Regions from separate parts of the Pseudoalteromonas issachenkonii genome, predicted to be linked through region 1. Evidence: predicted binding sites of a transcription regulator. Region 1 holds the regulator's gene; the other holds the start of a gene.
What was found. Region 1 encodes FliA, which starts transcription of late flagellar genes. Its sites were predicted from a motif close to CTAAAGNTNNNNNNNNNNNNGCCGATA; they were not measured.
Positions count from the first base shown of each region.

Region 2: the regulator FliA is predicted to act here: its motif matches at 2,158-2,184, upstream of PISS_RS09250 (VC2046/SO_2500 family protein).

Region 1 is NZ_CP011030.1:2,435,138-2,440,129, reverse strand. Features, by position in the region: gene flhF (flagellar biosynthesis GTPase FlhF) at 1-959, shown strand, start outside; gene PISS_RS11320 (MinD/ParA family ATP-binding protein) at 952-1,812, shown strand; gene PISS_RS11315 (RNA polymerase sigma factor FliA) at 1,839-2,549, shown strand; gene cheY (chemotaxis response regulator CheY) at 2,590-2,973, shown strand; gene PISS_RS11305 (protein phosphatase CheZ) at 2,990-3,757, shown strand; gene PISS_RS11300 (chemotaxis protein CheA) at 3,772-4,992, shown strand, end outside.
Region 2 is NZ_CP011030.1:2,013,978-2,018,969, reverse strand. Features, by position in the region: gene PISS_RS09270 (PAS domain S-box protein) at 1-924, opposite strand, end outside; gene PISS_RS09265 (M48 family metallopeptidase) at 1,170-1,862, shown strand; tRNA gene PISS_RS09260 (tRNA-Tyr) at 1,888-1,972, opposite strand; tRNA gene PISS_RS09255 (tRNA-Tyr) at 2,022-2,106, opposite strand; gene PISS_RS09250 (VC2046/SO_2500 family protein) at 2,219-2,746, shown strand; gene PISS_RS09245 (DUF6172 family protein) at 2,959-3,261, shown strand; gene PISS_RS09240 (YchJ family protein) at 3,329-3,805, opposite strand; gene PISS_RS09235 (SulA-like leucine-rich domain-containing protein) at 3,845-4,279, opposite strand; gene PISS_RS09230 (SEL1-like repeat protein) at 4,602-4,992, opposite strand, start outside.

The DNA of each region.
Region 1 (4,992 bases):
GTCAGCAAACAATGCATAAAGAATCCAGTGACATCAGCACAATGCGTGAAGAAATGAACGCAATTCGTCAACTATTAGAGCACCAAGTATCAGGTTTAATGCAGCAAGATATGGCACGTCGCGACCCGACCCGTGCATGTATGATTGACCGCTTAGTCGGTATGGGGATAGAGAAAAATGTTGCTGAGCAAATGGCATGTTTTGTACCAGACGATGTGTCTCGCCAACAAGGCTGGAAAGCTTTATTGAACATGGTTGAAGATCAAATGCAAACCACGAACAACGAAATACTTCGCCAAGGCGGTGTTTTTGCGTTAGTCGGGCCTACAGGCGTGGGTAAAACCACCACAGTTGCAAAACTGGCAGCATTGGGTGCACAAAAATACGGTGCCGATAAAGTAGCGCTTATTACTACCGATACCTACCGTATTGGTGCTTATGAGCAGCTAGCAACGTATGGTCGTATTATAGGTTGTGGCGTTAAACAAGTTAAAGATGCAAATGAATTAGCAGAAGTTTTATACCATTTACGAAATAAACGTCTAGTCTTAATTGATACAGCGGGAATGAGTCAACGTGATTTACGCTTAACTGAGCAGTTAAACACCTTGATGCGTAATCAGCGTGTTGATATACGTAGTTATTTAGTATTAAGTGCGACGGCGCAAATTAATGTATTACAAGAAACAGTAAGGCACTTTAAAAAAGTACAGCTAAGCGGATGTATTTTTACTAAACTTGATGAGTCATTGAGTTTAGGTGAGATTATTAGTATTGCGATTCAAAATCGTCTCCCAATAGGGTATCTTACTAACGGTCAGCGAGTACCAGAAGATATTAGAGTGGCAAATGCCGAAAAACTAGTAAAAAAAGCTGAGCAATTGTATTTAAAAAGAATAAAAGCACAACAATCACGACACCAATCAGTGGCGTCGAGCACAGTAGAGATGTATGATTAACACAGTTTTAGATCAAGCAAGCGGCCTTCGCAAAATGAGCAAGAATAATAATAACGGCGTAAAAGTTATCGCTGTCACCGGCGGCAAAGGTGGAGTGGGTAAAACGAACGTATCCCTTAACACGGCAATCGCGTTAGGCCAACAAGGCAAACGTGTGCTTGTACTAGATGCTGATTTAGGATTAGCGAATTGTGATGTGATGCTTGGACTGCGCGTTGAGCGTAATTTATCTCATGTTTTATCGGGCGAATGTGAACTTGATGATATTTTAGTCGAAGGTCCCGCAGGCATAAAAATAGTGCCTGCAACATCGGGTTCGCAAAGTATGGTTGAGTTATCACCCTCAGAGCTCGCTGGACTTATTCGTGCATTTAGTGAACTTAACACCGACTTTGATATTTTAATTGTTGATACCGCTGCGGGTATTTCCGATATGGTGCTGAGTTTTTCTCGCGCAGCGCAAGATGTGGTTGTGGTGGTATGTGATGAGCCTACATCAATTACCGATGCCTATGCTTTAATTAAAGTACTTAGCCGTGAGCACGGCGTTTATAAATTTAAAATTGTTGCCAATATGGTGCGTAGTTTACGCGAAGGGCAGGAATTGTTTGCAAAACTTTCAAAGGTTACCGACCGATTTTTAGATATATCAATGGAGTTGGTTGCAACGGTTCCATATGATGAAAATATGCGCAAATCAACGCGCCGCCAAAAAGTAATTGTTGAGGTTTTTCCTGGGTCGCCTGCTGCAATTGCTTTTAAAACACTGGCTACAAAAATTGCTAAGTGGCCAACACCTAGTCAAGCCTCGGGTCATTTAGAGTTTTTCATTGAGAAACTAGTTAGTAACTAACAATGACAATACCGGTGAATAGAGCTATGGGATATCAGTCAACACAAAATTTAAATATGATTGTTGAAAAGCATGCCTCATTAGTCAAAAAAGTGGCGTGCCATTTAATTGCTCGTTTACCGGCCAGTGTGCAGCTAGATGATTTAATTCAATCGGGTATGATTGGTTTAATTGAAGCTTCAAAAAACTTTGATGCGAGCAAAGGCGCAAGCTTTGAAACCTTTGCCGGTATTCGTATTCGTGGTGCGATGATAGACGAAATGCGCCGAGGCGATTGGGTTCCACGTTCAGTTCACAGAAAAAGCCGTTTGGTTGCAGAGACTATTGTTGCGCTTGAGAACAGTTTAAACCGTGAACCTAAAGATAGTGAAGTTGCTGAAAAACTTGAAATTTCGCTAAATGAGTACCATCATATTTTAAACGATGTAAATGTAAGTAAAGTGTTAGGTATTGAAGACCTTGGTATAGATGACGATGTGATTACACCTCATGGCCAAGATTTAGCACTAGACAAACCGTTCAATAATGTTAAAAATGAACGGTTTAATGAGTCTTTACTCAGTGCAATAAAGTCGTTACCGGAAAAAGATGCAATGGTGCTTTCTTTGTACTATAACGATGAGATGAATTTAAAAGAAATTGGGCATATACTCGATGTAAGTGAATCGCGTGTAAGTCAGATACATGGTCAGGCGATGATTAAGCTTAAAGCAAAAATCAATGACTGGATAAACTAGAAGTAAGTAAATAAAGGTTCAGGCCTCACTGGAGGATGTTTTGGATAAAAACATTAAAATTCTTGTTGTTGATGATTTCTCAACAATGAGACGTATTATTAAAAACCTGTTGCGCGATTTAGGTTTTACCAATGTTCAAGAAGCAGATGACGGGTCAACTGCTTTGCCTATGTTGCAAAATCAAGCGTTTGATTTTGTTGTAACAGATTGGAATATGCCAGGCATGCAAGGTATTGATCTTTTGAGGGCAATTCGAGCTGATGAAAAATTAAAGCATATTCCTGTTTTAATGGTTACAGCAGAAGCTAAAAAAGAACAAATAATTGCTGCGGCCCAAGCAGGTGTTAATGGTTATATTGTTAAACCATTTACTGCAGGTACATTGAAAACTAAATTAGAAAAAGTGTTCGAACGCTTAGGTTAATGAGAGGGAGAGGCTTATGTCAGCACCTGCTGCGCCTCAGATTACTTTAGAACAAGCTCGCCAGTTAGTTGTTTTTTTAGAAAATGGTGAGCAAGATAAAGCGAATCAGTTAATTTTAGAAACAGCTTCACAAGAGCAATCACAGTTATTTGCTGAGGTGGGTAAGTTGACGCGTCAACTGCACGAAGCTTTAAAAAGTTTCGAGTTAGACACGCGTTTAACAGACATTACCACTGATGCCATCCCTGACGCAAAAAAACGCCTTAACTATGTCATGGAAATGACAGAAAACGCAGCCAATAAGACAATGGATGCGGTTGAAGCAAGCTTACCATTAGCACAAGAAATCGCTGACGAAATAGCTGATATCAAGCCAACGTGGGATCGTTTAATGAACCGCGAAATAGAGCTTGGCGAGTTTAAATCACTTTGTCATAGTATTGATAAGTTTATGAGCAGTTCTCATCACAAAACCGATGAGTTACAAATGCTGATGACTAATGTGCTGATGGCTCAAGACTATCAAGATTTAACGGGTCAGGTTATTCGCCGTGTTATTGAACTTGTCCGTGAAGTTGAAGAAAGTTTAATTCACCTGTTGACTGCATTTGCAGCGCAAGGTGGTGAGGTTGAACCAACTGAACAACCAGAAAAAATAGAAGATCCCATTGTTGCACAAACACTAGCAGGTCCCGAAGGGCCTATTATTGATAAAGAAACGCGTAATGATGTTGTATCTGATCAAGATGAAGTTGATGATCTATTATCAAGTTTGGGCTTCTAATAGGAGAGTACTGCATGAGCTTTGAAGTCGATGAAGATATTTTACAAGACTTTTTAGTAGAGGCCGGAGAAATCCTTGAGCTTTTATCTGAACAGTTAGTAGAACTGGAAAACAACCCAGATGATACTGAGCTACTAAACGCAATATTTCGCGGTTTCCACACTGTAAAGGGTGGCGCTGGCTTTTTGGCTATGACAGAGCTTGTTGATGCATGTCATGGTGCTGAAAATGTGTTTGATTTACTGCGCCAAGGTGTAAGAACAGTTAACTCTGAATTAATGGATGTGATTTTACAAGCACTGGATACCATTAATGAAATGTTTGCCACGATTAAAAATCGTGACCAGCCAGAGCCTGCTGATCCAGAATTACTTGCAGTACTTCACAAACTTGGACAGCCACCGACAGCAGAAGAGCTTGCCGGCGATTCTGTGGTTGAAGATATAGCTCCTGTCGAAACCCCATCGGTAGAGCCCGAACCAGTTGCAGAGCAACCGAGCAACGATGCTGAAGAAGACCCGTTTGCTTTTGATGAATTATTTAGCGGCCCAGATAGCAGCAGTACTGAGTCTCAGATTGATGAAATAACCGAAGACGAATTCGAAAGCCTACTTGATGAACTTCATGGAAAAGGGCAAGCCCCACAAGAAAAACAATCATCATCAAGTGACAATGATGTCAGTGGTGATATAACTGACGATGAGTTTGACAGCTTATTGGATGAACTTCATGGTGTAGGCAGCTTTGGCGAAGTGAGCCAAGCAACCGCAAGTACACCACAACAAACACCATCAGCCCCTGTGGCTCCACCAAGTAACGAGCAAAGCTCGGGCGATGATGAAATAAGTGACGACGAGTTTGAAGCGTTACTTGATGAACTTCATGGTAAAGGTGCACCTAAGTCGATAGAAACACCGGCTCCTGTAAGTAAACCAGAACCAGTGGCAGCTAAAAAGCCAGAACCAGTTGCTGCAGCTAAGCCACAGCCTAAACCAGAGCCAGCTAAGCCTGCTCCTGCGGCACAAGCAGCTAAAGCTGCGCCGCCTAAAAAAGCAGCGCCTCCACCGGCAGAAACAACAGTACGTGTTGATACCAAACGCCTAGACCAAATAATGAACATGGTGGGCGAGTTAGTACTTGTGCGAAATCGCTTAGTGAGTTTGGCGACTAATTCTGATAGCGAGGCTATGGGTAAAGCTATTTCCAACTTAGATGTTGTGACTGCTGATATCCAA
Region 2 (4,992 bases), 420 kb from region 1:
TTGCCAGCCAAAAATTGTTTCTGCGGCTTTATTAAAGCTCAAAATAGTGCCTTTAATATTGATAGTAACGATGCCGTCAATGGCAGTTGATAAAATAGCATCAAGGCGAGACTCTTCAGCTGATTTTTTCCCCAACAGCATTCTGTAACGGATCATGCCATTGATGATCACAACCACCGCTGTTAATAAAAGCGTGGCGAACGACACACTAATAGCAATAAAGGTTAGATGTGATTGGTTTGTTTGCTCGTTAATTATCGGGCTTGTTGCAATAAATCGCGTAGCAGCCATGCCCATATAATGCATACCAGCCACGGCAAGGCCAAGAATAAGGGCACAAATAATACGATTATGCACAGGCGTTAATTTTTTAAAGTGTGCTGGTAAATGAAAACGTGTATAGAGACTTATAAAAGACAGCAGCACTGCAACAACAATTGAAGCGCCAAACCATATTGGATCATAACGAAGTAAAGGACTTAATTGCATCGCGGCCATACCGCTGTAATGCATGGTGCCAACACCCGCGCCAAATAAAAGAGAGCTTAGAATTAAATTGATAATACGAGGCTTAGAGCTATATGTTTTCAAACAAGAAAAAGCAATGGTACATGCCAGTAAAGCCGGTATAAACGACACAAAAGTGAGTGTGGGATCGTATTCAATTGTAGTGCACAAAGAAAATGCCAGCATAGCAATAAAGTGCATGCTCCAGACCCCTCCGGCAAGGACTAAGGCTGCGGTTATATTGGCTAACTTTCGATAAGATTTAAAATGTGTATTATTTGCTAAATCGATAACGTGCAAAGAAAAATAAGCTGCAAAAATTGCGGTGAGTATAGATAGTGTCACTAAACTTGGGTCGTATACACCATTAATAATTAGGCTTGGATCTGGTTCGTTTATAAAAAAATTAGCTAACATCAATCATTCACATAATAACTCTTAAATTCAGTCTAATATAAAATACAATAATAATCACAAGGTATTGAGTTATAAATTACAAAAGTAACGTAAGTGTTTTAAGCTCTAAACCATACTATTTATTGAGTAGCACTAAATCCATTGTTATTAAAATGGCATTTAGTAGGGATTATTTATAGATTAGCCGTTATGGTACAAGGTAAAATAAAACCCAGTGGTTAATTATAAATAGGCAGCATTCATTGTTGGATTACACTTTAAAGCGTAGTAAGCGAAGAAAAACAGTGGCTATCAAAGTCGCACAACGTGAGCTTACGGTATATGCGCCCCATTTTGTAACGAAAACACAAATTAATGAATGGCTGTTAAGTAAACAGGACTGGATTGATGCTCAGTTACATAAGCAACAAATTCAAGCCGATACACGACAGTTTCCACTCAAAACCCAGAGTATTAAATTATTTAATGAAGCTGTTAATGTGCAATTTGAAAACGCAGTACGCACTCAATGGCAGCAGCACAATGAAAGCCAAACGCTGTTACTGAGTATTTCTTCACGTGTAAAGCATCAAACGCAAATGTATCAAAGTTTGCTAGAGCAGTTTTTGCATGAGAAATTAGAAAGCTATATTGAAATGCGAGTTAACGATTATTGTCAGCTGATGGGTGAAAAGCTACCGAGTAATATTCGTATTCAATTGTATAAACGTCGCTGGGGTAGTTGTAATCGCAGGCGTGAACTAACCTTCAACTTACACTTGGCAAGTGCACCGACATGGGTTATTGACTACGTGATTGTTCATGAATTAGCACATTTAAAATATTTAAATCACAGCGCTCAATTTTGGCAACGTGTGGGATTATTTTATTCAGATTATAAACAAGCAAGTAACTGGTTAAACAATCATGGTATGAGTTTACAGTGGGTATTTGAATAAAAAGAAATAAGGTAGAGAAGAGAAGTGGTGGAGGGAGCTGGATTCGAACCAGCGAAGGCTGAGCCGTCAGATTTACAGTCTGATCCCTTTGGCCGCTCGGGAACCCCTCCACACTAATTGTTATTGCATTTGGCCCCACTTAACTTAGCCTAAGAAAAGTGGTGGAGGGAGCTGGATTCGAACCAGCGAAGGCTGAGCCGTCAGATTTACAGTCTGATCCCTTTGGCCGCTCGGGAACCCCTCCAATGCAACGCGGCAGATAATAGCAAACTTCTTATTTAAGTAAAGAAAAAAGCTAAAGAAAATTCAAATTTAGCCGATAAATACTTATTAATTAGTTAAATAGGCTAAAGTCTATGCAGATTGGTGATTTGTTAATCACGGAGAGCCAGTTAAAAACGAGGCTTAACGAAAGTGTGCACGAAAACCGCCGAGGCGAGTTTGCACTTTTATTAGCAATGCTCTCTCACGATGCACTCGATTTTAGTGAATTCCACCTACCCAAAAGTGACACTAAGCATGATCAAGCTGATGAAAATGCTCTGCGTAAACAATTTGGCGCAGGTCCAAAGCAGCCATTAGCGCCAGATACCTTTAATATGTTAATTGGTAAAAATAACACAGAGCTTTTAGCAAAAATGGGAAGCGCTGTAGGGATGAGTGATATAAAGTTAACTCAGTGCTTAAAGCCTGAGCCATTTAATATTCGTGATGATAAAAACCACATTCCACTGACTGTCATTGATAACTGTGAATTAGCGGTACGTCGACGAATTCAAAATACCAACACCGAGTTATCAAACCCTCAAATGGATGCGGTGGCATTTTATGATGATTTACAAAATGAAGCTATCCACCAGCCATTACATTTGTTTAGTGCCTAATTATATGTGTTCAATTGCTGCTTTATACATGCCATTTGATTGTAATAAACTGTGTTTATAGTAGTAAGTAACTATTGGTTTTATAGGTGCTTTATTTTAATAACTGATTTAATATAAAAAAAGCATCCAAAATTTAAATGCAATTGCTATAATGGCGCAAATGGTATGACATTAAATGCCATTATCATTAAACCAAGGTAATTAGGAACGTAATGAAGAAAACATTCACGCTGAATCATGAGAAAATCAAATACCCTCGTATGGTTGATGCTGCAAAGCATGAAGTGAAAAAATATTTGAAAAGAGAACGTAATAAAACTTTACCTGTTGATGCCGACTACTGGGCATTTGATTGTAAGTTTGGTAACACGGCTGAAGAAGCCCAAGTGGTTCACGTTGCTGAAATTAACAATCACATCAGTGAAATTGAAAAGCAAGGTTTAACTTCTTTTTACTTAGAGATTTTAGCAAGACCTGCACAGCGTCAAGACCTCGATGAAGATGATGGCGAGTAAAACGCTAATTTGCGTTTAGTGTAGTTTTTGAAAATGGGCCTTGTGGCCCATTTTTTGTAGCTGTTATTTATACACTATGACACTTTTTATACTTTTTATTACTGCCGCAAGGGCACGTATCATTGCGCTTTACTTTAATATCGGCAACCGGTGTAATCTCACCATCAAGGTATCGCCATTGTCCATCTTCTTTAATAAACCTTGAATTTTCTGCCAACTCGCAATATAAATCTTGATAAAAGTAGTGAGCTTTAAATGTAACAAATCCTGTTTCATCATTATAACCAGAGTCTAATACGGTTAAGTTTATAAAACGGCAACTATTTGCAAAATCTTTAATTTCTGAAATTGAATTTTCAGCTTGTTTTTCTTTTGCATAACTTTCACGAACAAAAACCGCGTTTTTAACAGCATAAGCACTGTAGCGTGCACGCATAAGTTGCTCTGGTGTGTGTGGCTGTTTGGTTTTTAAATGAAAAGGCTCGCAGCAATCAGCATAAGGTTGCTGACTGCCACAAAAACATAATAGGGCGTTAGAAGTCATGATAAATGTACTGTGTATTAAAACGCTAGTTTATCAAGCTTATTGCGTAAGTGAAATCTCAGGGTGAGCGCTTTTTTTGCTAAAGCAATACAACTTAGTGCGCGTATGGCTCAAGTTTAATGATAACTGCGACAGTTGTTGGTTATTTATTATGTCAGTCCAGGTGATCACCGCGGCAAAATTTCCATTGTGAAGTGCAGAACTTAAAACATACTCTAAATTAACTAAATGCTTTTGACGAATAACCAGTAATTTACTGGTATCAATTGAGCATGAATCAAGTAGCGCTTTGCTCGGTACGTTATCTGGTGCTATTAACAGTGTCCATGCGTTTAGGCTGTTGTATTGGTGTAATACTTTTAATAACTCAAACGTTGCTGAAATTTCATCTTCAATTTGTACAACGTTAACACAATCTGATTGGTCATCTTGTTGATAGCTTTTAACTGTTCTTACGGTAATTGGCTGTAACATAATCTTCTCACTCACTGGGTTTTTATACAGTACATTCATACAGTAGTTTATACAGTTGTTTGGTGCAAGTGTTTTTTGCTATTTTTTTGTACAGTTATTCATCTTAAAACGCGACAGTTACTATAAATATATAAATAATCTATATATAACAATGGTTTAATTTTTATTGAAAGTTAATGCCCACAGAATTAATTTTAAGGCTGGGAGCAAATAAATACAGATGAACAGGGGGTATACAGTAGTTTAAATTAATTAAGCGTGCTTGTTTTGGCTATAAACGCTTAATTAATTTACAGATGAAATGAGTTTTAGGGCAGTGAAATTATTTTTCGCTACTAGAGGGGATCAAATGTGAGAATTGTAACTGGTGAATTTGTTCATACAGGCTGGCTGCGTAGCATTGAGCATCTTTAAGTCGTTTGGTACTAATATGTTTTCGTATATCGCTCATTGCTTCTATGGCAGGTTCATAGCCTTGACTACCGGCTAAGCTAAGCCACGCAGCACCATGAAATACACTTTGCGGCACACCTTGTCCTTTTATAAAAAACAGCCCTAAATAAAACTGCGCGCGATAATTTCCTGCCATTGCTGCCAAACGCATCCATTTTGCGGCTAAGGCGCCTTGTTCATTTTTAAGGTAATAAAGGGCTTTATTTAATGTGTCTTGATCGGTGTTTTTAGAGCTCGCAGGGAGATTTGCATCGCTTGGT